DNA from 2 places in the Priestia sp. Y58 genome. Region 2 is predicted to be linked to the other one. Evidence: riboswitches for the same ligand, from Rfam matches in the RefSeq annotation. Region 2 holds a riboswitch; the other holds the start of a gene.

Region 1 (12,491 bases), on a different contig from region 2:
ATTAATGTTGAATTTGCAAGTTCGTTGCGGCCTACAAGAGCAATTTTATCATCTTTATTCATAATAAAGCTTACGTTATCAAGTACTTTTACGCCGTCAATTGTTTTTGTTAGACCTTCAACGCGAAGTACGTCATTTCCAATCTCACGTTCCGGCGTGAAGTTCACGTACGGATAGCGACGAGAAGAAGGACGGATGTCATCTAATGAAATTTTATCAAGCAATTTTTTACGAGACGTTGCTTGTTTTGATTTCGATGCATTTGCGCTAAAGCGAGCGATAAAGGCTTGAAGCTCTTTAATTTTTTCTTCTTTTTTCTTGTTCGCATCTGACGCCATTTTTTGTGCTAATTGACTTGATTCATACCAGAAATCATAGTTACCAACGTAGACTTGGATTTTACTGAAGTCAAGGTCAGCAATGTGCGTACATACTTTGTTTAAGAAGTGACGGTCATGAGATACAACGATGACTGTGTTTTCAAAGTTAATTAAGAACTCTTCTAACCATTGAATTGCTTGAATATCCAAGTTATTCGTAGGCTCATCTAAAAGTAATACATCAGGTTTTCCGAATAAAGCTTGTGCAAGAAGCACTTTTACTTTTTCACTACCCGTTAGTTCAGCCATTTTTTTGGCGTGAAGATCTTCAGAAATACCTAATCCTTTTAAAAGAATAGCTGCTTCTGATTCTGCTTCCCAACCGTTTAATTCAGCAAATTCACCTTCAAGCTCAGCTGCTTTCATTCCGTCTTCATCTGTGAAGTCTGCTTTCATATAAATAGCATCTTTTTCTTGCATTACTTCATAAAGGCGAGCGTGCCCCATAATAACGGTTTTCATAACTTCTTGATCTTCATATTCGAAGTGGTTCTGTTTTAAGACAGCAAGGCGTTCGCCAGGGCCCATATGTACATCACCAGTTTGAGATTCAATTTCACCAGATAAAATTTTTAAAAACGTTGATTTTCCAGCACCGTTTGCGCCGATTAATCCATAACAGTTACCAGGCGTGAATTTAATATTCACATCTTCAAATAACTTTCGGTCGCCAAATCGTAAACTTACATTACTAACTGTAATCATGTATGAGCAGTCCTCCAAATTCAATATCTATAAAATTATACCATTCTTTTGAGATAAGAGCGATATGAATACAATATTTCAAACATAAAGTGTAACCGACACTTTAAGCACTCGTCAACCATTTAAGGGGTTTTTTGAGCGGTGAAACTTGATTATTCTAGCATTCACCAAAACTTTGAACAGCAAACCAGCATGTCTAATCCTTCAGTAATCAGCTTTTTTTCATTTTTAAGATGGATGTTGTATTCCTTGTATAAGAAACAAAAAGAAGAATAATACTACCTGGTAAATAAAAGAATTTCTATGAAGTAAATACTGATATTTTAAGGGTGCTTATTTCTAAAATTGGTTTGATATAGACATAAATAGGGTGATTATCATGTGGAAATTAGTTGTTTCATATGTTCCAGAAGGGCCAGTTTTTATACAAGCAGTTCTGGTTTTTTTCATCCCGTATATAATCTACAAATTATTAAGCGGGATTCGTAATTCAGAGGAAGAGTGATGAAAGTGAAAAAATGGAGATCAAAAATAAAAAAAATAGGAAACCATGCGAACGAGAAGGAAAACAAACAGGAATTTACACCTCAAAATTCATCTAATCATGTTACGGATCATTTAGCTTTAACTCTAAAAGTAGTTAAAAATGAAATTGGTCATAACTCCGACGTTCATTTTCGGGAGTTTATTATAGGACGCACCGGCATTCAGGCAGCTATTATTTTTGTAGAGGGGCTATCAGATAAAGATCTTATTGAAAAACATATTTTGTCATCATTGATGGCTGATTTTTCAAAAGAATACCAACAGGATCAGCTTTACGTAAAGGGAAGCCTTTCAAAACAGTGTATTAAAAGCCAAGTATTATCAATTGGTGATGTAGAAGAGGTTCATTCCATTAAAGAAGTAACATCAAAAGTCTTAACAGGATCTACGGCTCTTTTAATTGACGGAATATCACCTGCTTTAATTCTTGGTACAAGCAAAGTGAAAACAAGGACGATTGAAGAGCCCGTATCAGAAGCATTAGTGAGAGGGCCAAGAGTAGGCTTCACTGAATCTTTAAGTGATAATACTTCTTTACTAAGAGGAAGCGGAGACATTGAAAATTTGTCGCTGGTGAAATTGCAAGTAGGAAAGCGTTCCAAAAAAGACTTAGTTGTTGCTTACATAAAGGAGATTGTTAATACAGAACTAATTGAAGAAGTAGAAAAACGAATTAAAAAAATTGATCTTGATAATGTACCGGAGTCAGGATATGTTGAACAACTCATTGAAGATAATTACCTTAGTCCCTTTCCTCAGGTGCAGAATACGGAGCGTCCCGATCGTGTAATTGCTGCTTTGATGGAAGGGAGAGTAGCCATTTTATTAGACGGGACGCCTTTTGCTTTGATTGCCCCTGTTACGTTTAGCATGATGTTACAGTCGCCGGAAGATTATTATGAAAGGTGGATTCCCGGTACATTCATTCGTTTTCTTCGTTATATTGCAGTGGTTCTTTCCCTTTTTACACCGGCTTTGTATATTGCGTTTATTTCATTTCATCCAGGATTAATTCCGACTAAGTTAGCTATTTCTATTATAGGATCAAGATCTGGTGTTCCGTTTCCCGCCCTTATCGAAGCCTTATTTATGGAATTATCCATCGAAATTTTGAGAGAAGCCGGACTCCGGTTGCCGAAACCAATTGGTCCAGCAATGGGCATTGTCGGTGGGTTAATCATTGGAGAAGCTGCGGTGCAGGCAGGAATCGTTAGCCCTATTTTGGTGATTGTAGTGGCGTTAACTGCCATTTCATCGTTTTCTATTCCGCAATATAGTGTAGGAATCACATTGCGTATTCTTCGGTTTGTAGCCATGCTTTGTGCTGCCATACTTGGATTATATGGCGTCATCTTATTTTTCCTTTTTATGATGAGCCATTTAGTGAAACTAAAAAGTTTCGGCGTACCTTATATGAGTCCAGCTGTTCCTTATCGTTTAAGTGAATGGAAAGACTTGGTAGTCCGTATGCCTCTGATGATGATGAAACGACGTCCAAAGATGATGCACACCAAAGATCCTCTGCGAAAAGGGTAGCTTATGACGAAAGGAAGTGAGCTGTGGGTAATGATCAATTCAAACGATCGTATTACGACACCTCAAGCAACTGTGGTTGTTATCAATTTTATACTTGGAACAGGAATTCTTACCTTGCCCCGGACAGTTGCGGAACAAGTAAAAACACCAGATGTTTGGTTAAGTGTTATTTTAGGCGGAATAATTGCCATGATAGCAGGAGTAATTATGGTGAAATTAAGTCAACGCTTCCCTGAAAAAACCTTTTATCAATACAGCCAAGAAATTGTAGGGAAATGGATGGGCAAGTTATTTAGTTTCTTCATAATAGGTTATTTTTTAGTACTTGGTGGGTTTCATGCCCGTTCATTGGCAGAAGTAACAGGATATCTATTGTTGGAAGGAACCCCTAAATGGGCTATTATTATGCCCTTTATGTGGGCAAGTCTCTACCTAATCAGAGGGGGAATAAATCCAATCGCTCGTCTATTTGAGATTATATTACCTATTACGGTTATTCTTTTTTTACTTGTTGCCTTTATGAGTATCAAAATATTTGAAATAGACAATCTGCGCCCGGTACTAGGTTCAGGTATCACACCGGTGCTAAAAGGCATAAAAACAACTGCTCTTGCATTCACGGGTCCTGAAATTATGTTAATCATTTTAGCTTTTATGAAAGAACCACACAAAGCAGGAAAAGCTGTATTAGTTGGAATTACTATTCCTTTATTCATTTATGTGATTACTGTTGTAATGGTGATCGGAGCGTTATCGGTTGATGGAGTAGTTACAAGAACATGGCCCACGCTTGATTTGATACGAAGTTTTGAGCTGACCGGTTTGATTTTTGAACGATTTGATTCTCTGTTGCTGGTGGTATGGATTATGCAAATGTTTACTTCTTTTACTGTTAACCATTACGCTGCTTCATTAGGACTATCTCAACTTTTCCAAAAGAACATTCATCCATTTATGTATGGCGTGCTTCCCGTTATTTATCTTATTTCCATGATTCCCAAAAACATCAATGATGTATTTAAAGTAGGGGATATGGTTGGCAACGCTGCCTTAGTTTTATTTGGCTTTTTGCCGTTGCTTCTTCTCATTATTTCAAAAGTAAAGGGGAGAAAGTATGAAACAAACCTTTAATCACGTACAGTTCTTATTGGTTTTTCTCTCTGTTTTTTTGCTCGTTCCTCTGACGGGCTGCTGGAGTAGTCATGAAATTGAAGAAAGAAGTTTAGGGGTAGGTGTGGCGCTCGATAAGGGGAAGGAGTCCATGATTGAAAAAGAATTTGATGAACAAGGAGGGGGATATGCGAGAAAGAACCTGATTACGTCAACCTATCAACTTATCACCCCACAAGTGGCAAGTTCAACCACTAAACAAGGAGGTCCTCAACAGAAATCTTATGTGAATGTGTCTGAAACAGGAGATTCTGCTTTTCAAATGCTTCGTGAATTATCTTTAAGAAGTGATACTCCTTTAACTAGTCCCCATATGAAAGTGATGGTTATCGGTGAGGCCCTTGCACGATCGTATAGTTTGGAACAATTAGTGGATCAAAGTCTTCGTGACAATGATTTTAGACCAAGTTGTCTGATGTTTATTAGTAAAGGGAGAGCAAGCGACACACTCGAATCAAAAACAGCAGGAGAGATCCCAGCATTTCGTTTGTCTACAATGGTAGAAAATGCCTATCGAACAACGAGAATTTTACCTCCTATGCCGCTTATTAAACTAGAGAGCAAAATCCAATCACGGTCTAGTTTTCTGTTGCAAAATGTAGTATCAGCAAATGGAGAAATCAAATTTGCGGGTGCAGGTATAATTAAAGGAAAAACAAACAAAATGATTGGTTTTTTGAATGAAGAAGAACTAGATGGTCTGACTTGGATCACAGGTAAAGGAAAAGGTGGCCTAGTAAAAAGCTTTGATAAAAAGACCGGTCAGCTGATTGTATATGAAATAGAGTCTATGAAAAGTCGCATTCAACCTCATGTTAAAGGAAATAATATCTCTTTTGATGTACACATTGAATCAGTGGGAAGGCTATCTGAAAGTTGGATGACCTCAGGGAGCTCTTTTAACAATCAATTTTTACAGAACGCGCAAAAAACTTCAGAAAAAAAAGTAAAGCACCTGGTAAGAAACGTATTAGAAAAAATGCAAACAAAATATAAAGTTGATGTTGCAGGTTTCGGAAATCAATTGAGAATTAAGAGGCCCGGAGTATGGATGAGGGTTAAAGACAATTGGGATCAAACATTTAGTGAAGTGCCAATTAACTATGATGTGAAGTTAACGATTAAAGATTATGGAGCATCCGGGTCAAAAAAGTAAGCACCCGACTATAACTTTGTTTATCTTTATGTCAAAAATGAAAAAATCCCCCCAAAGAAATACTCATCACATGCTTCGTACGGAGCCCTCAATAAATAATAAATAAGAGCTGTCCAAAAGTGGCAGCTCTTATTTATTATTCAAAAATATAAGCTAATGCTTGAAGAGCCTGTTCTGGCGTTTCGACTACAACTTGGGCTTTGTTTGACAGTTCTTTAAGCGGATGGTGCAGTTTTTCAGGACGAACCAAAATTAACGGTTTATCTAATGCAATGGCTGTTGCCGCATCCATTGCGCTGTTCCACTGCTTGTATTTTTCGCCAAATAAAGCAATAACCACATCAGATTTTTTAAGGAGCACCTGCGTGCGTAAATTATTAATTTGAGAAGCAGCTTCATCTTTTAAGACAGCGTTAGGCTGTTTTCCTAAAATTTCTTCTCCAATGTTGTCGGAGCGGTCATGATCTGTCATGGGACCGACAAAGGTAAGGGGAAGGTTTAATTGTTCTGCTTGGTTTTTAATTTCGTCTCGCCAGTTATCGTGAATTTGCCCGGCGAGGTATACGTTTAAGTTCATTGTGTAGAAGTCCTCCTCTAACTAAAGTTTGTTTTATTTTATCAAATGTAAGCGGATAATACGAATGATTTGAATGGGCTACTTTTCCAAAAATAAGGTTATAGTAGACAAATAGTTAAAAAAGAGAAACAATAGAAGGCGTATTGCTAATTAAAGAAAGGATGTACATGATGACAGAAACAGTGCTACAAGTAGATCATGTCAGTAAAGTAATTGGGAAGAAAACCATTTTGCATGATGTATCCTTATCGGTTGAGCGCGGTGAGATTTTCGGATTGCTTGGTCCAAATGGCTCTGGAAAGACAACGCTAATTCGTACCGTCGTAGGGCTAATTAAAGAAACAGAGGGAACGATTACCGTTAATGGGTTTCCTTTAAAAGAACAGTTTACATCAGCTATGAAATCAATTGGAGCGATTATCGAAAACCCTGAGTTTTATGATTATCTGACGGGCTATCAAAATTTAAAACACTTTGCGAATATGCATGAAGGGATCACATCAGAACGCTTGGATGAAGTGATTGCTTTAGTAAAGCTTGAAAACAGCATTCATGCAAAAGTGAAGACGTATTCTCTTGGGATGAGACAGCGTTTAGGAGTAGCTCAAGCTATTTTACATAAGCCTGCATTGCTTTTACTAGACGAACCAACAAATGGTCTAGACCCAGCGGGAATGAGAGAGTTTCGTACATATTTACAAACGCTTTGCAGGGAAGAAGGAATTTCAATCTTAATCGCGAGCCACTTATTAAAAGAAGTAGAAGCATTATGTGACCGCGTTGGCATTATTCAAAACGGCGAGTTAAAAGCTATTCAAGATCTATCTCCAAATCGTCAAGATCAAGGAATGTACGTAGAATTTGAAGTGTCTGATGCACAAAAAGCAGCGAATCTTTTATCACAAGAATTTGAAGTAACGGTGAGATCACATAGTATCGACGTGGCGATTGTAAAAGAGCAGATTCCAGCTGTGAATAAAAAATTAGTGGACAGCGATATTTCAGTCTACCGAATTACCCCTGTGTATGAGACGCTTGAAGATTCGTTTATGTCCGTTACGGAAGGAGAGCACCATGCTTAAGCTAATTCAAAATGAACATATGAAATGGTTTCACAAAAGAAGTACAAAAATCACGTTTATTACAATCGGCATTTTAACTCTTTGTATGGCTCTTTTAATGAAGAAAGTAGCAAACAGTGCAGGAACAGAAGACAATATTTTGAACTTCCTGTCATTTAGTTCAGGTATGCTGATTCTCGTTCAATTTTTCGCGCTTGCTGTTGGAGGGTCAATGGTTGCAAAAGAGTTTGAAGCAGGTACCATTAAGCTTCTTTTAATTCGCCCTGCTAGACGTTCAACGATTTTAGCATCCAAGTACATAACGCTCATTTTAATTAGCTTGTATTATTTACTGAGCTATTTGCTTTTTTCGTTTGTATGGGGAGCATTGTTCTTTGGCTTTGCCAGTCTAGAAGGAGATGCGCAGCTGCTTAAAAACATTACGCTTACGTATGACAGTGCGTATATGGAAACGTTTATGATGATGACGTTCGCATTCATGCTGTCGTCTTTATTTAGAAACAGCGCGCTTGCTTCAAGTCTAGCTATTGTCGTAAGTATCGGAGCGAAAGCAGTAACTGGAATAGTGTCAGAGTTTGGTTTATGGTGGGGGAAATTTTTACTGTTCGCCAACACAAACTTTGTGCAGTATATGAACGGAATGAAGACGATGTTTGACGGCATGACGATTCCATTTTCAATCTTCATCTTAGTTGCACACTTTGTCTTCTTTATGGGCGTGGCTTGGGCAGCGTTTTTAAAACGTGACGTAGCTAATTGATGTGAGAATTTTCGCACTATACATTTTTCTGAAATAGCATTTGACAATTAAATAAAAAGAGATTACAGTAGTGAAAGACTATTTTTAAAACAACTATAAACTTCTTATCAAGAGAGACGGAGGGACTGGCCCTATGATGTCTCGGCAACTGGCTGTACGCAGTGCGGTGCCAAATCCAGCAGACGATGTTTCGTTTGGAAGATGAGAAGGGTAATCTTATGATACAAATAAGAGACCTCTTCTTGTCAATAAGAAGAGGTCTTTTTTATTACGTAAACAAGAGGTGTTAAGAATGGAACAACAAAAAGGAAACGGCTGGGCGCTGTTACCGCTGGGCGTCTTTTTAGTCCTGTTTGTCGGATCAGGAATTATAACGGGAGATTTTTATAAGCTGCCTGTATTAGTAGCCATTATTATTGCAGCTATTGTAGCGCTGGCTATGAACCGCAAAGATTCACTTAATGTAAAAGTGGAGCGTTTTGCTAAAGGAGCAGGGCATCCTGATATCATTATTATGGTGCTTATTTTTATTTTAGCAGGTGCTTTTTCTGAAGTCGCTAAAGGTATGGGAGCTGTTGACTCAACAGTAAACTTAGCGCTTTCCGTGCTTCCGCAAAGTTTAGTCGTAGCAGGAATCTTTGTTATTGGCGCATTCATTTCAATTTCGATGGGAACATCAATGGGAACAATTGCTGCGCTAGGACCTATCGCTGTAGGAATCAGTGAGCAAGCGCATGTTTCTGTTACATTGGCAATAGCAGGTGTAATTGGCGGTGCAATGTTTGGTGATAATTTATCTGTTGTTTCTGATACAACGATTGCGGCAGTTCGTACGCAAAAAACAAATATGACGGATAAATTGAAAGTGAACTTTTTTATCGTACTTCCTGCAGCGATTGTTACGGTAATTTTATTGCTTGTAATGACGCTAGGCAACACGTCATCAGTAGAAATTAAAGATTTCAGCTGGTTTAAAATCTTGCCTTATATCGGCGTACTCGTTGCTGCAGTATTTGGTGCAAACGTATTAAGCATTTTAACCGGAGGAATCGTGCTAGCCGGCGTAATTGGATTAGCTGACGGAAGCTACACGCTTTCTTCTCTTGCTAAAACTGTGACAGAAGGTATTGGCGGAATGTCAGAGTTAATTATTTTATCTCTATTAATTGGCGGAATGGTTGAGCTCATCCGCTATAACGGCGGTATTCAGTTCTTATTGAATTTATTAACACGACGCATCCAAACGAAAAAAGGTGGAGAATTCAGCATCGCTGGGTTGGTAAGTTTAACAAATTTAGCAACGGCTAATAACACGATTTCAATTATTACAGCAGGTCCGTTAGCAAAAGAAATCTCTGATAAGTATTCAATTGATAATCGTAAATCAGCCAGTCTGCTTGACTTGTTTTCATGCAGCGTTCAAGGGCTTATCCCTTACGGCGCACAAATGCTTCTTGCAGCAGGATTTGCTAAAGTTTCACCGATTGAGATTATTCCATTTACATTCTATCCAATGTTAACAGCGGTTTGCGGTATCATTGCGATTGTAATTGGCTTTCCACGTTTAAATAAAAAATCAAAATCATCTAAAGAGGCTGCTTAATCTAAAGAGGCTGGAACGAAAGTATTTTAGATGAAGTGAAAAACGAACCATTGATCATGATGTTTGATTAGTGGTTCGTTTTTTTTGTTGTGTTAAACGCAGGTTTCATGTGTGTAGGTCCTTCTAGCAGTTGATTAGAGGGCAAGGCGAAGACTCCTGCGGAAAAAGCGGAACAGGTGAGACCCCACAGGAGCGTAAGCGACGAGGAGGCTCAGCGGCCGCCCGCGGAAAGCGAAGTCTTGCACGGAAATCAACTGCGGTGTCACAAGCGGTTCAGCTCATGTATACTAGTTGTTCGTCTTAAGATTGGATTCAGTTCGTTATGTCTCAACCTCTTTTTTTACTGTTTGAAAAAATCAGTCGGTTTTTCCTCATCCAATTCCTTCCAAAGTTTCTCATTTTGTTTAAGTGCATAAGCCGCTCCTCCAATTTCAATTCCGCATAATAAAATGAATAATAAAATACCCATGAAATGACCTCCTTACGTAAATGAATAAAAACACGATGGTAACGGGTTTAGCTTATTGCAATTTCACTTTATAATGAGAATAAAGTATGAAACGCGTTTCAGCGCAAGAGAAAAAGGTGAAAACATGACAAATATCCGAGATATCGCAAAAAAAGCTGGTGTATCTGTTTCGACTGTATCCCGGGTGCTAAATCATCATCCGTATGTAAAAGAAGAAAAACGCCGGCTGGTAGAGCAGGTTATTCACGAACTTAATTATGAACAAAACATTAATGCCGTTCACTTATCAAAAGGGAAAACAAATATGATTGCCGTCGTCTTGCCTTTTATTAATCATCCGTATTTCAGTCTGCTTTTAGAAGGAGTGGCATCTCAAGCGTTAGAAAAGCAGTATCAGCTTGTTATTTGTCAGACGAACTATGATGTAAAAAAAGAAGAAGAAGCGCTTCATATGCTGAAAACAAAGCAAGTTGATGGAGTGATTATTTGTTCTAGAGCAAGCAGCTGGAGCACGATTGAATATTATCAGCAGTACGGGCCGATAGCCGTGTGCGAAAACGTACAGAATCGTTCTATTCGCTCCGTATACGTTGATCATTATGCAGCTTTTAAGCAGGCGCTTATGTATTTAAAAGAAAAAGGATATACGGATATTGGCTACTGTATCGGAAGAATGACGGGTACAAATAGCCTGCAGCGGCAGCAAGCATACAAAGAATATGTAGAAAGAATAAATCAGCCTTATCATCCGGAATGGGTTTTTCAAGGCTGTTTGAACGTGACAGATGGTGAAAAAGTGGTGGAAAAACTAGTGCAGATGAAAAATCGGCCTCAGGCGCTTTTAGTAACAAACGATCAAGTCGCTATCGGAATAAAAGCTCAGTGCGAACAAGCGGGTATTTCAGTTCCTGGTGAGTTAGCTATCATTGGTTTTGATAATCATCCCCTTTCTTCTTATTTACAAATAACAACGATTGAACTTCCTCTTAAGGAAATGGGAGAAACGCTTTTTACATTAGTGGGAAGCAAGGCTCCTCAGAAAATTGAGCTCCCTTTTCGGTTTATTGAGCGTAAAAGCGTATGAATTCTTGATGATGCCATGAGGTGTTTTTACCGGATAAAATGAGCAAAAGCGGACATCATACGAGTAAAGAAAGAAGAAAAGGATGATGATCGTGGAGAAAAAAGAATATCAAGTGGGAGATCAAGTATTTGTTATTTACCGAAATCCTCATACGGCAAACGTTGCGAATATTAATCAGGCTGAAATTGTTGAACATCCTGAAAACAAAGGTGAAAAGGCGCTGTTTTTACATGAGTCTTATCATTTGTTAGCTGAAGATGATGCCGTGTATTCAACGTATGAAGAAGCTGAAAAAATGTATAATAAGATATTTGATTATGAACAATATGACTGATGCAGAGGCTAAGACAAAAGTAGTGTAGTTAAAGGTAAACACGAACTATCTATCAAAAATGGATGAATAGTTCGTGTTTTTTTATGATCATGGTGAACGCAAGTTTCATGTATGTAGGTGTTTCTAGTGGTTGATTGGGTTCATTTCATTATGTTCCCATCTCTTTTTGTGTGAAAAATAATTAATTACCAAGGATAGAGTCTTTTTATTTTTCAAACGCTATTAGTATTAGAAAAAAGGAAGTGTACATGATGATAAAACCTTTTGTACCTCAATTAGTATATATTGAGCCAGGGGCAATGGAGTACCCGCTTGGTGTTCAATTAAAAGAAAAATTTGAGAAGATGGGAATTGAGATTCGTCAAACAACTTCTCATAATCAAGTGCGTAATATACCGGGAAAAAATGATTTGCAAAAATACCGCAATGCCAAGTCGACTTTAGTAGTTGGCGTGCGTAAAACATTGAAATTTGATACATCTAAACCGTCAGCTGAATATGCAATACCGTTTGCAACAGGTTGTATGGGGCACTGTCACTATTGTTATTTGCAGACAACAATGGGAAGCAAACCATATATTCGCACGTACGTGAATGTTGAAGAAATATTAGGTCAAGCACAACAATATATGCAGGAAAGAGCCCCTCAAATAACGCGATTTGAAGCGGCTTGTACATCTGATATCGTAGGAATTGACCATTTAACACATTCATTGAAGCGCGCGATTGAATATTTTGGGGAAAGTGAACTAGGTCAACTGCGCTTTGTGACTAAGTTTCATCACGTGGATCATTTATTGGATGCTAAACATAATGGTCGCACGCGCTTTCGCTTTAGCATAAATGCAGATTATGTTATAAAAAACTTTGAACCTGGTACATCTCCTCTCGATTACCGGATTGAAGCTGCTAATAAAGTCGCAAAAGCCGGATATCCACTTGGTTTTATTGTGGCCCCTATTTACATTCATGAAGGTTGGCAAGAGGGGTACCGTCAGCTGTTTGAAAAGCTTGACGCCTCTATACCTGAGGAGTCAAGAGATGATATTACGTTTGAAATGATTCAGCATCGCTTTACCAAGCCGGCCA
Region 2 (12,491 bases):
GTTTCAGAAAAAGTTTCGTCTAGCTTTAATTATCGGTGTCGGAATGGCAACTTTTCAGCAGATTCAAGGCTCAAACTCAATTGTTTATTATGCAACAAGCATTGCCCGTCAAGTTGGTTTAGCGCCACAGGTAGCTGCTGGTTTTACGGTCATTGTTGGGGTAATCTTTGTCGTGACAACACTTATTTTTCTGCAGTTTGTTGATAAATTCAACCGCCGTACCATTCTTACAATTGGCGGAGCGGGAATGGCTCTTTCCTTTTTCACACCGGCTATTCTTGGAGCAGTAGGCGTTAATGAATCCGTCGTGAACTGGGTTACGTTAATTGCACTTTGCTGCTTTATCCTGTGCTATGCGTTTTCTTGGGCGCCGCTTACGTGGATCATTGTAGGAGAAATTTTCCCGCTTTCTGTACGCGGAATCGGTGCTGGGATTTCATCTGCTTTTAACTGGACAGGATCGCTTGCAGTAGGGCTTGTATTCCCAATTTTAGCTGATCAGTTTAGTTTGGGCGTTATCTTTTCAACGTTCGGGATCATTTGTATTCTCGGATTATTCTTCATACGTTTTGTAGTTGTTGAAACAAAAGGACGCAGCCTAGAGCAAATTGAAACGGACATGGCAGCTCGTTCTGAAAGAAATTCTTTAAGTCCGGTTGAGCGTAATAAATATGTTTGATTGTCGTAAATGTTTTAATTGTAAGGTGCTGAGATAAAAGTATTTTAGCTGAAGTGAAAAACGAACCACTAATCAAAGTGTTTGATTAGTGGTTCGTTTTTTTATGGTGAACGCAGGTTTCAGCTGTTTCATTTCTTCTAGCAGTTGATTGGAGAGCAAGGCGAAGCCTTGCACGGAAATCAACTGCGGGGCAACAAGCGATTCAGCTCATGTATCCCATTTGCCTTTAGATTAGATTCATTTCGTTATGTCTCAACCTCTTTTGGGAAACCGTACGAAACCTTGTAGCAGAAGGCTCAGTCAAACGTTATAATAGATAATGAATGATGATATATTCTCTATATTTGTCATATATTTGTATTACATATGTAATTGAAGAAAAACATTCACTTGATATACTGTTTAATGACTTAACTTTATCTCAAAATTTACAGTGAAATGCCTGTTTATAGAGGCTTAGAACATACACAGCAAATGGAGGAGCTACAATGGCAAACGAAAAGATGCAAGAAGGACTTGATCGTTTTATTAAGGAAGATTTAAATGACCTTTTAGGTAGACTGTTCCCTTTAATGGATCGTGAGTGTGCTGAGGAAAAGAGAAAGCTTATCGAAACAGCGGTAGAGTACATTTATTCGTCAGGATATCACCAAGGAGCAAAAGACTTGATCGAAACACATCGAAAAGATGATTACAAATTGTTAAGGCAAAAATTAGCGTCAACGCCTCCTAAAAACTAATTTTTTTGAAATTTCTTTTGACAACATAAATGTAAGGTGTTAAGATGACTCTACATTCAAAATATTATAAATAATTAAAACTCTTATTGAGAGAGGCGGAGGGACTGGCCCTGTGAAGCCCGGCAACCATTTAACAGTCTTGTTGAAAAGGTGCTACATCCTGCAAAGCGTACAGCTTTGAAAAATAAGAGAGGATTTCATAGATACTATGCCTCTCTATTCATGATAGAGAGGCTTTTTATTTTATGTGAATATGTTTTGAATGAACAATTTTATAAAAATGCATCAGGTGCTGTGTAACGAATGTACGCAGCTTAAAAGGGAAGACCGGTGAAAAGCCGGCGCGGTCCCGCCACTGTAATGGGGAGCAACTTATTAACCACTGTTTCATGTTGAAATGGGAAGGGGTAGGAAGCGATGAACCTAAGTCAGGAGACCTGCCTGTTGTATGCACTTAAGCTCTACGGGATATAGAGAGGAGTGAGGAATACGTGTTGAGAAAAACAGGCTGTCTCAACCTTAGTTAAGTATGCGTATCATCTCTCTTTTCATTTCGAAAAGAGAGATTTTTTAGTTTACCGATAAAAAATATACAGGGAGTGGAAAAAATGAGCAGTGTAAAAAGTTCAAACGTAGGTTATCCAAGAATTGGTGAAAAACGAGAATGGAAAAAAGCGCTTGAGCAGTTTTGGGCAGGAAAGCTGGAAAAAGATATCTTTCTTCAGGAAATTGAAGCTCTTCGTCTAGGGCATCTAAAAAAACAGCGTGATGCAGGAATTGAATTAATTCCAGTCGGTGATTTTAGCTTATACGATCACGTGTTAGATACAGCCGCTATGTTTGGTTTAGTGCCAAAGCGCTTTGATTATGACGGAGGCCCGGTATCGCTTGAAACGTATTTTGATATTGCGCGAGGAACAAAAGGTGCGGTAGCCTCTACGATGACAAAATGGTTTAACACAAATTATCACTATATCGTACCGGAGCTTGAGGAATGTACGCCGGCACTTGTAGAAAATCGCCCGCTTCAATTTTACAAAGAAGCAAAACAGAAGCTGAATATTGAAGGTAAGCCCGTGATTTTAGGTCCAGTAACATTTGTGAAGCTGTCAAAAGGATATAAAAAAAGTGAGTTTAAAGAAGCAGTTGAACAATTTGTTCCGCTTTATGCAACTATCTTAGCGGAGCTGCAGGCAGAAGGCGTAGAGTGGGTGCAGATAGATGAGCCAATTTTAGCTACAACGCTATCAAAAGAAGACCTGGCGCTGTACAAAGAAGTCTATCAAACTTTGAAAAAAGCGGCACCGAATGTAAAAGTCATTTTGCAAACGTATTTTGACAGCGTTGATCACTATAAAGAAGTTGTGTCTCTTCCTGTTGAAGGAATCGGCTTAGATTTTGTACATGACCGAGGAGAAAATCTCACTGCGCTTAATAAATATGGTTTTCCAACGGATAAAGTGCTGGCAGCGGGAGTGATTGACGGACGAAACATTTGGCGTGAAAATTTGGACGAACAGCTTTTAACGATCAGTGAAATTGAAGAAGCCGTATCAAAAGATCGTTTGATTCTGCAGCCTTCATCGAGTTTATTACATGTTCCTGTCACGGTAAAAAATGAAGAAACCATTGAGCCAGTGTTAAAAAATGCGCTGTCTTTTGCAGATGAAAAGCTAAAAGAAATCACGCTTTTAACAAAAGCGGTGCAGCAAGGAAAAGAAAAAATAGAAGAAGAAATAAGCGTAGGCAAACAAGCGATTCAAGCATTAAATGGATCATCTTTTCGAAATCATCAAGACGTGCAAAAAGAGCTGAAGCAGCTGCACAGCTATAAAGCAGAGCGACAAGCGCCGTTTGACGTACGTCAATGCGTTCAGCAAGAAGCTTTTCAACTGCCGCTTCTTCCCACGACAACGATTGGAAGCTTCCCGCAAACAAAAGAAGTGCGAAAAGAGCGTCTAAAGTGGCGTAAAGGCGAGTTAAGCGATGAAGCATATGAAGCGTACATTAACGATGAAATCAAAAAATGGATTGAAATTCAAGAAAACATCGGCTTAGATGTCCTTGTGCACGGAGAGTTTGAGCGTACGGACATGGTTGAGTACTTCGGTGAAAAATTAGGAGGCTTTCAGTTTACGAAGTTTGGCTGGGTGCAATCTTACGGTTCTCGCTGCGTGAAGCCGCCGCTTATTTACGGAGATGTATCGTATGAGCAGGCGATGACGATCAAAGAAACGGTCTACGCACAGTCTCTAACAAATAAGCCGGTTAAAGGAATGCTGACGGGTCCGATTACGATTTTAAATTGGTCGTTTGTGCGTGATGATATCCCGCGCTACGACGTCGCAAATCAAATTGCGCTTGCTCTTAGAAAAGAAGTAGAAGCACTTGAAAGTCAGGGCATTTCAATGATTCAAGTAGATGAACCGGCGCTGCGTGAAGGACTGCCGTTAAAACGAGAAAACTGGAACAGCTACTTAAACGCTGCGGTGTATGCGTTCAAGCTAGCAACGGTATCGGTGCAAAACGAGACGCAAATTCACACGCATATGTGCTATTCAGAATTCGAAGAGATTATTGATGCCATCAAAGCGCTTGATGCCGACGTGATTTCCATTGAAACGTCTAAAAGCCACGGTGAATTAATTTATGCGTTTGAAAAACATACGTACAATCAAGGAATCGGACTTGGCGTGTATGATATCCACAGCCCGCGCGTACCGAAGCTTGAAGAGCTTCAGCGAAACATTGACCGCGCTCTGCAGGTACTTGATCCTGCATTGTTTTGGATTAATCCCGACTGCGGCCTTAAAACAAGAGGAATCAGCGAGACGGTTGAAGCTTTAAAAGTGATGGTTGAGTCTGCAAAACAAACCAGACAAAATTTATTACAAAACGTTTAATGATAAGAAATTAAAGACCAAGCAGTGTAACCGCTACACTGCTTGGTCTTATGGGATTTTAAAAGGCCAAAAATATCCATTGACACTTCCCGTACATTTTTGTATCTTTTTAAAGGTGTTTTTAAAATCAGGGAGGTACAACATGAGTAACAACAGCACGCAGCACGTTAAAATTGTAACAGCGGATCCATCAGCGCTAGGTCTATTCGGACTTGCCATGGTAACACTTGTTGCATCGTTTCAAAAGCTTGGGGTAACCGATGGTGTTTCATTGGTATTGCCATGGGCGATTTTTTTAGGCGGAATAGGACAGTTAATCGCGTCTATGCAAGATTTCAAACATAATAATACCTTCGGCGCAACTGCTTTTGGTGCCTTCGGGTTATTTTGGCTAGGTGTAGCTATGACATGGCTTATTCAGCTTGGAGCATTTGGGGAAGCGCTCGCAAAAGAAGCGGATCCGAAGCAGCTCGCATTTGCTTTTGTCGGCTACTTGATTTTCAGCGTTTTTATGACAGTTGGAGCAATGGGCACTCATAAAGTATTATTTATTATTTTTGTGTTAATCGATTTCTTATTCATTGGATTATCGCTAAGTACATTTGGTGTGGCATATGAGTACACGCACTTACTAGCAGCAGTGTCAGAGCTATTGATTGCTCTGTTTTCATTCTATGGATCTGCAGCGGCTGTATTAAATACTCACTACGGTCGAGTTGTGCTTCCGGTGGGCAAGCCGTTTGGTGCATTTATCAAATAATCAAGACGTTAATTAAAAAGCGAAGTAGGGTTGAATTCTGTATGATGCAGAGGTCAATCCTTTTTTGTTTGGGCGTTTTTATATATAGTAGAAAGAGATAGTTATATGTAATAGAAGCTTTTAGAGAAAAAAGAGAAATACATAATGAGAGGAAACGTTCCAATGATTATAAGACAAGTGGATGAAAAAGATTTAAATCAATTAATTACGTTAGAAAACAAAGGCTTTACACCCGAAGAAGCTGCCTCAAAAGATGCATTTATCACGCGGATCAAAACCATTCCTGATACGTTTATCATCGCCCAAGAAAATGAAGAAATAATCGGATATGTGAACGGTCCCGTCATTTCAGCTCCGTTTATTACGGATGATTTGTTTGAAAAAACGATTTCGAACCCTGAGACAGGCGGTCATCAAAGTATTTTAGGTATCGTTGTAAATCCTAAGCATCATCACAAAGGAATTGCCAGTATGCTGTTAAGAGAATTTGAAAAACAAGCGCGGAACAAACAGCGCTTAACGATTACCTTAACGTGCAAAGAAGAATTGATTCCGTTTTACGAAAAAAACGGATATGTGAATCAAGGCGTTGCCGAGTCTCAGCATGCAGGCGTCCAGTGGTTTAATATGAGTAAGAAGCTTTAATGTTACTACTATGAATTGCTTGTTACACCGCTAATGATTTCCGTGCAAGGCTTCGCTTTCCGCGGGCGGCCGCTGAGCCTCCTCGTCGCTTGCGCTCCTGCGGGGTCTCACCTGTTCCGCTTTTTCCCGCAGGAGTCTTCGCCTTGCCCTCCAATCATCAGCTAGAAGCACCTGCATACACGAAACCTACGTTTACCATACCCATAAAAAATTAGCACGAGGTGAATTCTTAATCAAACTCGTTCGCATTGTCCTTCAACTAACCTACTTGTTCTAACCTCTATTTCAGTTATGTAAAAGACTCTACTTTGTCAAACATATTTGACAGTAACAAGAAAAATAATATAAGATATGGATGTAAAAAGTTTTTTACATTTTAGAGATGAGTGATGAATGGTGGAAAATCGAATTAAAGAACTGCGTAAAATCAAACGGATGTCTCAAGACGAACTGGCAAAAGTATGCGGCGTATCGAGACAAACGATTAATGCAATTGAAAACAATAAGTATGATCCAAGCTTGACCCTTGCTTTTCAGCTGGCTGAGGAGCTGGGAGCAACGGTAGATGAGCTGTTTTTATTTAGAAAATCATGATTTAGTTGAAAAGGAGAAGATAATGTGAAAGTAAAAAAAGCGGATGAAATGGAAAAGTTTGAAATTAAGCAAGCGGCGCGAAACGGCTTTTTATTTTATACGGTAGCGCTGTTAATTTGGTCCTCCTATGATTTTATTAAAACCGGTGAAAGAGGCTGGGAAGCCACAATTTTACTAGTAGGAATATGCGTATATTTTTGGACCCTCGTTTATTACAAGCGAAAAGTACATAGCTAATAAGCGAATAAGAAATCAAATATAGTTTGATCGCTTTATATAAAAGATTTACAGAGCAACGGTGGTGAAATGAATGAAAAATCGAGCTGCCGGAGTAGCTCTTACAAGTATGGGCATGTTACTGTTGATGGTAACGTTAGTACTTCCTGTTCCGGGATTAACGTATAGTTTACTTGTAGGAAGCAGCATTCTACTAAAAGGCTGCGGAACAGGAGGAATAAAAAGGTGTATCACGTGAATGCAGCGTGATGTAGAAAAGGAGGTTCCTTTTGAAAAAAAGAACGATTATTATAGCTGCACTTTTATTTATCGTCGTATTTTATTTTACATATACCGGGCAAGCCTATCAGTTAAAAGACGTCATAAAAGTAGATGAAGCAAACGTTACGCGTATTGAAATAGATACGGACGAAGGAAAACGTGTAGTAGATGATAAAAAAGAGATAAAGCAAATCGTACATTCTTTGGCAAAAGTAGAAGTAAAAAAAAGCAAGGAGCTCGACCCAAAGTTTGACCAGGCTTACTGGGTAAAAATCGTTGAAAACGGAAAAGATGCGTATGGTTTGACGATTTACGATGATGATTACATAAAAGCGTTTAACTTTGAAGATAAAAAGCAGGCGACATATACGATTGTTAAAGATCAAAAAGTAGATGTTAAAAAGCTGTTTTCAACTAAATAAACGTGAAATAAGTTTTCTCAAGCCTACTAAAAAAGACAGCCTGCGCTGTCTTTTTTTATAAAAATAATAGATTGAAAATTATGACTATTCAAAGCGGAATTAATCCTTGCCTATATAATTAATAAATGATTGAATTAGGTCAATATCAGGGTTAACCAATAGTGCTGGAAGAAGGCCGAATGTTAATAATACAAGAACGTTTGATCCAATAAAGATGCGAAGTGCTTTTTTGATTTTCATGATATTTCCTCCCTTTTTTATATTTTCGTATAAAAAGAGAAAAAAATCAATAGAAATGTGACGAAATTGTGAACTTTTTGTCTAATAGTTCCTGCTAGATTATAAAAACCCCTCTCTATACTAGATAAAGAGGGGGCATAATAAGTCATAAAATATGTAGAAACATTAAAAGTACATGCGCAGATTCCCAATAAACCGGTAAAGAAAGTAGCATGAAAAACCAATTAAGATACACCCAGCTGCAATAGAAACCCATTTGATATAAAGCTGATTCAGCACTTTTCTAGTTCCAGAGACAATCGTCATTAAGCCTAAGTCATGAATTAAAATCCCTGTTAATATCCCCGCAGCAATTACTAGGAAATGAAAAGAGTGAGAGGATTGAAGCGAATTTGTCAGCACCGTCCCAAACACGCTCAGCCAAAAAATGAGATTGCTAGGAGAAATCGCAACAAAGATTCCGTTCACATAAGAAGATGCAAAGGACTTTTTTACCTGTTCTCCAGGAGCCGTTATGTCATGATCCGCGTGTCTAATGCTGTCATAGCCAATGTAAAGTAAAAAAAGCGCTCCTATAAGCCACATCATAAGCTGGATAAAAGGAGCCGATAAAACAGAAGCCAGTCCAGAGTAAAGAAGCACAATTAGTAATAAATCAACCGTCATTCCTCCGAGTCCAACAACCCATCCGTGAAGAAACCCGTTTTTTAAACCTTGTTTTGTCATTTCAATCGTCACCGTACCAACGGGAAGGGCAATCGAAAGACCAAGCAGCACATTTGCTAAAAATAACGTCACCAAAAACAAAACCTCTTTCAATCTCGTATCTACTAACATTTTCCGTCTAAGTGATCTTTCATTATATAAAAATATGTAATAAAATTCAATATTATGTATAAAAAAACATGATGAATATAAGAGGAGGAAAAAGTAAATGAAATTGATTTGTGAATCGTTGGAAAAAGAAGACTACACGCAAGAACTTCCAGAAGTGAACTTTACACATCCTTTGATTCAACAAAAGGTACGTGAACTCAAAAGCAGCTTGCCTCATTCTCCCCTAGCGTACATAAAAAAAGCCTATGAGTTTGTGAGAGATGAAGTATCTCATTCCTGGGATATTCAAAGCAAAATCATCACGAAAACCGCTTCAGAGGCTGTAAAAGAAAAGGAAGGAATTTGTTACAGCAAGTGTAATCTATTAGCCGCTTTGCTGCGTGCAGAAGGGATTCCTGCAGGCTTTTGTTATCAAAGGCTGATACTTGGAGATACGATAGACACAGGCTACTGTATTCATGCCTTAAATGCAGTTTACATTAAATGTGAAGAGAGATGGATTCGATTAGACGCGAGAGGAAATAAAGAAGGAGTGCAGGCCGACTTTTCGCTAAAAAAAGAAAAACTGGCTTTTCCAGCGAATTCTATACGGGGTGAAATTGACTACCCAGTTATTTATACAAAACCTCATAAAAAAACAATGGACGTGTTGTCGCAGTACGAAGACTGCTTAGATATGTATTTACACTACTTGCCTACCGAGCTATAAAAAGAGGTTGTGACAAAAGTATGTTAGTTGAAGCAAGATTAGAACGATGAATTGAGATTCTTGGTAGAGAATCCAACTCGTTGGAATTTTTTATTGGAAGGTTTCATGTATATGGCTGCTTCTATCTGATGATTGGAGGGCAAGACGAAGACTCCTGCGGGGGAAGCGGAACAGGTGAGACCCCGCAGAAGCGGAAGCTACGAGGAGGCTCACCGGCCGCCCGCGGAAAGCGAAGTCTTGCACGGAAATCAGCAGCGGTGTAACAAGAAGTTCAGCTCATCTCTCCAATTTGTTCTTCTTTAGGCAAAATGGACTTAGATGCCTCAACCTCTTCATCATTTTAAACGCTTTCCTGCACGGTGGCTGACGGTCTTTTAAACGCAGCAACAAACCACACAATATTCGTGATCAGCAAGCCTAAACAAGAAATCATTATTCCTATAATTGAAGATAAGCTTCCTGAAAAATCTTCTAATCCGAATAAAAACAGAGCCGGCATCAGTAATAGAGTACTAGCAGCGATTAAAAGGCCAATGCTGCAAAAAGCGGCCATCACAAATTTTAAGAAATGCATTCCCAACATATAAAAAGCTAAGGGCAATAGGTATAAAAATAGAACCATGCCAAGAGATAACCACAGCCCAGTTGAGCCGAACGTATTAACGTTGGGACCTGAATCTGCTAGAGGAGAAAGCGAACCAAGAACCAAAATGAAGCAGAAAAATAGGGCGGAAAGCAAAGTGGTGACTATCACACTATTTTTTGCTGTAGAATTACGCACTGTTTTTAACCTCCTTTCCAAAAAACAAGTATATGGATTAATTTTACAATAAAAAAGTTTATAAATCACCAATTTTTTACAAAAATAGTTTAGTAGGTTTGATAATAATGAAGAGAAGCCGGGTTAAGATAATACACGTGTACATATTTTTTGTGTGGACCTGGATAGTGGGTTTCATGCCAGTATTGCGCCAGTATTGTTTGAATAGGATGCGAATGAGGGGCTTCTCCGTAATGTCCGTAGTAGAGGCCGCTGCCTGAATAAGGAGAATACATAAAATCACCTGCCTGTTTACATGAATGTGTTACACGGTATGTTTTTGTGGTCAATAACGTTCTTCCATCATGTAAAAAGGGCACAAATAGGTCGGAATGCATTCCTACAGTAAAAAAGACCTCTAAAAGCAAGAGATCATAGGCTAAGCATCTGTATGTTCTTCACTGAGATTTCTTTGAAAATCCAAAAAACGAGTTCCTTGAAAGGTCAGCATTCCTTCATCGCCTTCTGCTAGCATGCCGTATTCACGGCCTGAAACAGTAAATTCAGAGCGGTCGGTGCTTTCAAACTGAAAGGTTACGTAGTAAGTTGTAGACGTGTGAGAGTGATGATGTTCGTGAGCGTGACCCCCATGGCGATGAACGTTTGTACGTTTGCCCGTAATTTTTGCTTTTACGGAAAGACGGGGAGACTGCTCATTTTTACTCCATGTGCCGATCCCTTTAAAAATAGAAAATAGAAAAATACCAATAACAATAACAAAAAATAGCATCACAAACGCAGGCATTCCGTTAAATAACGCGTCATCTGTAAAAAAAGCGCCTCCACTGAGGTCAGCATCACCTTCAAAAACAATGTCATCTCCGGACGGATCATCTTCAAATATCATTTCATCTTCAAACATTCGTATTCCCCCTTACTATAAATACGATTACTGAATGGAAAAAGTTTCATCTTTATAGTAGGCTTATGATAGGATAGCTAGTTACTATTCATACATATGAGTGAACAAGGAAAAGGAGAGATACACATGGGGAAATACAAAGTTGTTATGTCTGGAAAAACGTGGCCAAACGCTTATGAGAAGCTAGCGGAGTACTGCGATATTCAAATGTGGGAAGGAGAAGAAAAGATTCCACAAGAAACGCTGCGCGACTGGCTTCGTGATGCCGACGGCTTTTTTAATATCGGCCACATCACAGTGGACGAAGAGCTGTTAGAAGCAGCGCCGAATCTGCGCGTTATTTCTCAATGGGGCGTCGGGTATGACAGTGTAGATGTCGAAGCATGCACCAAAAAAGGGGTGCCGTTTAGCAATACGCCAGGCGTGCTAGTAGAAGCAACGGCAGACTTAACGTTTGGTCTCTTGCTGTCAGCAGCTCGCCGCATTCATGAAGGCTATGAAAAAGTGAAGCAAGGAAACTGGGAAACGGTATTCGGCGTTGATTTATTTGGAAAAACGCTTGGTATTGTTGGAATGGGCGATATTGGAAGCGCCGTTGCCAGACGAGCAAAAGCGTCCGGAATGAACATCGTTTACCACAACCGAAGCCGCAAGCATGAAGCAGAAAAAGAGCTTGATGCCGTATACCTTTCGTTTGAAGAACTTCTTCACACAGCTGACTGTATCGTATGCTTAGTGCCGCTTTCAAATGAAAGCAAAGGGATGTTTGGAGAAGCGGAGTTTAAAGCCATGAAAAACAGCGCGTATTTTGTGAACGCAGCGCGCGGAGGATTAGTGGATACTGAAGCACTGTACGAAGCGCTGGAAAATGAAGAAATTGCGTATGCCGCTCTAGACGTAACAGACCCAGAGCCGCTTCCGGCAGATCATAAGCTGCTGCAGCTTTCAAATGTGCTGGTAACACCTCATATTGGAAGTGCTACGTACGAGACGCGCAATCGCATGGCGGATTTAGCCGTCCAGAACCTGCTTTTAGGTCTTGAAAAAAAGCCTTTAGTGACGTGTGTGAATGAAGACGTGAATTACAAGTAAGGAGAGATTTTTTGTTAAAAGCATTACAGCTTATTTTTTCAATTATTACCGTTGGACTGGCTCTTTATATTATGCTTACTCACAGCTACCAGTTCCTTTCGTTTTTAAATATACTGCTCGGGTTTACCATGCTAGTTTTAGGAGCAATTGAGTGGCAAAAAAGAAAAAAAACCAGCGCATGGCTGCTGTTTCTAGTTGCGCTGTTTAGCTGGTTTGTCGGTATTTACCGCATGATCAGTTAAAAACGCTTGGCAAATGCCAAGCGTTTTTTTAATGTGCTTCCAGCTGTGCTTCTAACACTTTTTCAATAACGGAAGCTACTCCGTTTTCATCGTTCGTTAATGTAACATCATCAGCTAACGCTTTAATTTCCGCATGCGCATTTGCCATAGCGATTCCTTTTCCAGCCGTCTGGAGCATCGATACGTCGTTAAAGCTGTCTCCAATGGCAATGGTATCATGAAGAGAGCCGCCAAGCTCTTTTACCACGTATGTTAATGCGTTTCCTTTTGACGCGTCTTTGTGTTCCAGTTCAAAGTTATGATCAGCGGAAGAGACAAGCGTCATATCATGCTGCTTGCTAAAGTGATCCCAGCCTTTTTGTCGTTTTTCATCATCAAATGAAAAAGCTAGTACGTTATAAAGCTCAGCGTTTGTATTTAAAATATCTTCATAGGATGCAACAAAGGC

Evidence for each region. Region 2 has a riboswitch for S-adenosylmethionine ahead of metE (5-methyltetrahydropteroyltriglutamate--homocysteine S-methyltransferase). Riboswitches for the same ligand answer to the same signal wherever they lie in the genome.
Region 1: another riboswitch for S-adenosylmethionine. It lies ahead of MMB68_RS11935 (Na+/H+ antiporter NhaC family protein); the one in region 2 lies ahead of metE (5-methyltetrahydropteroyltriglutamate--homocysteine S-methyltransferase).

The regions. Positions count from the first base shown of each region.
Region 1 covers NZ_JAKWFL010000003.1:361,614-374,104, forward strand. The annotation lists gene MMB68_RS11900 (ABC-F family ATP-binding cassette domain-containing protein) at 1-1,085, opposite strand, end outside; gene MMB68_RS11905 (spore germination protein) at 1,590-3,167, shown strand; gene MMB68_RS11910 (spore germination protein) at 3,171-4,298, shown strand; gene MMB68_RS11915 (Ger(x)C family spore germination protein) at 4,282-5,493, shown strand; gene MMB68_RS11920 (YtoQ family protein) at 5,630-6,070, opposite strand; gene MMB68_RS11925 (ABC transporter ATP-binding protein) at 6,241-7,152, shown strand; gene MMB68_RS11930 (ABC transporter permease) at 7,145-7,912, shown strand; SAM riboswitch class I at 8,014-8,120, shown strand; gene MMB68_RS11935 (Na+/H+ antiporter NhaC family protein) at 8,205-9,515, shown strand; gene MMB68_RS11940 (hypothetical protein) at 9,646-9,819, shown strand; gene MMB68_RS11945 (hypothetical protein) at 9,856-9,984, opposite strand; gene MMB68_RS11950 (LacI family DNA-binding transcriptional regulator) at 10,109-11,068, shown strand; gene MMB68_RS11955 (transcriptional regulator SplA domain-containing protein) at 11,154-11,402, shown strand; gene splB (spore photoproduct lyase) at 11,654-12,491, shown strand, end outside.
Region 2 covers NZ_JAKWFL010000002.1:704,567-717,057, reverse strand. The annotation lists gene MMB68_RS09800 (sugar porter family MFS transporter) at 1-679, shown strand, start outside; gene MMB68_RS09795 (hypothetical protein) at 1,168-1,419, shown strand; SAM riboswitch class I at 1,500-1,610, shown strand; cobalamin riboswitch at 1,690-1,878, shown strand; gene metE (5-methyltetrahydropteroyltriglutamate--homocysteine S-methyltransferase) at 2,028-4,322, shown strand; gene MMB68_RS09785 (acetate uptake transporter) at 4,465-5,082, shown strand; gene MMB68_RS09780 (GNAT family N-acetyltransferase) at 5,227-5,727, shown strand; gene MMB68_RS09775 (hypothetical protein) at 5,750-5,881, opposite strand; gene MMB68_RS09770 (helix-turn-helix transcriptional regulator) at 6,121-6,321, shown strand; gene MMB68_RS09765 (hypothetical protein) at 6,346-6,558, shown strand; gene MMB68_RS09760 (hypothetical protein) at 6,632-6,796, shown strand; gene MMB68_RS09755 (DUF5301 domain-containing protein) at 6,828-7,241, shown strand; gene MMB68_RS09750 (hypothetical protein) at 7,341-7,481, opposite strand; gene MMB68_RS09745 (LysE family translocator) at 7,647-8,279, opposite strand; gene MMB68_RS09740 (transglutaminase-like domain-containing protein) at 8,416-9,027, shown strand; gene MMB68_RS09735 (hypothetical protein) at 9,156-9,290, shown strand; gene MMB68_RS09730 (DUF5391 family protein) at 9,368-9,808, opposite strand; gene MMB68_RS09725 (hypothetical protein) at 9,898-10,137, opposite strand; gene MMB68_RS09720 (DUF2500 domain-containing protein) at 10,227-10,709, opposite strand; gene MMB68_RS09715 (2-hydroxyacid dehydrogenase) at 10,836-11,801, shown strand; gene MMB68_RS09710 (YczI family protein) at 11,813-12,043, shown strand; gene MMB68_RS09705 (Cof-type HAD-IIB family hydrolase) at 12,072-12,491, opposite strand, start outside.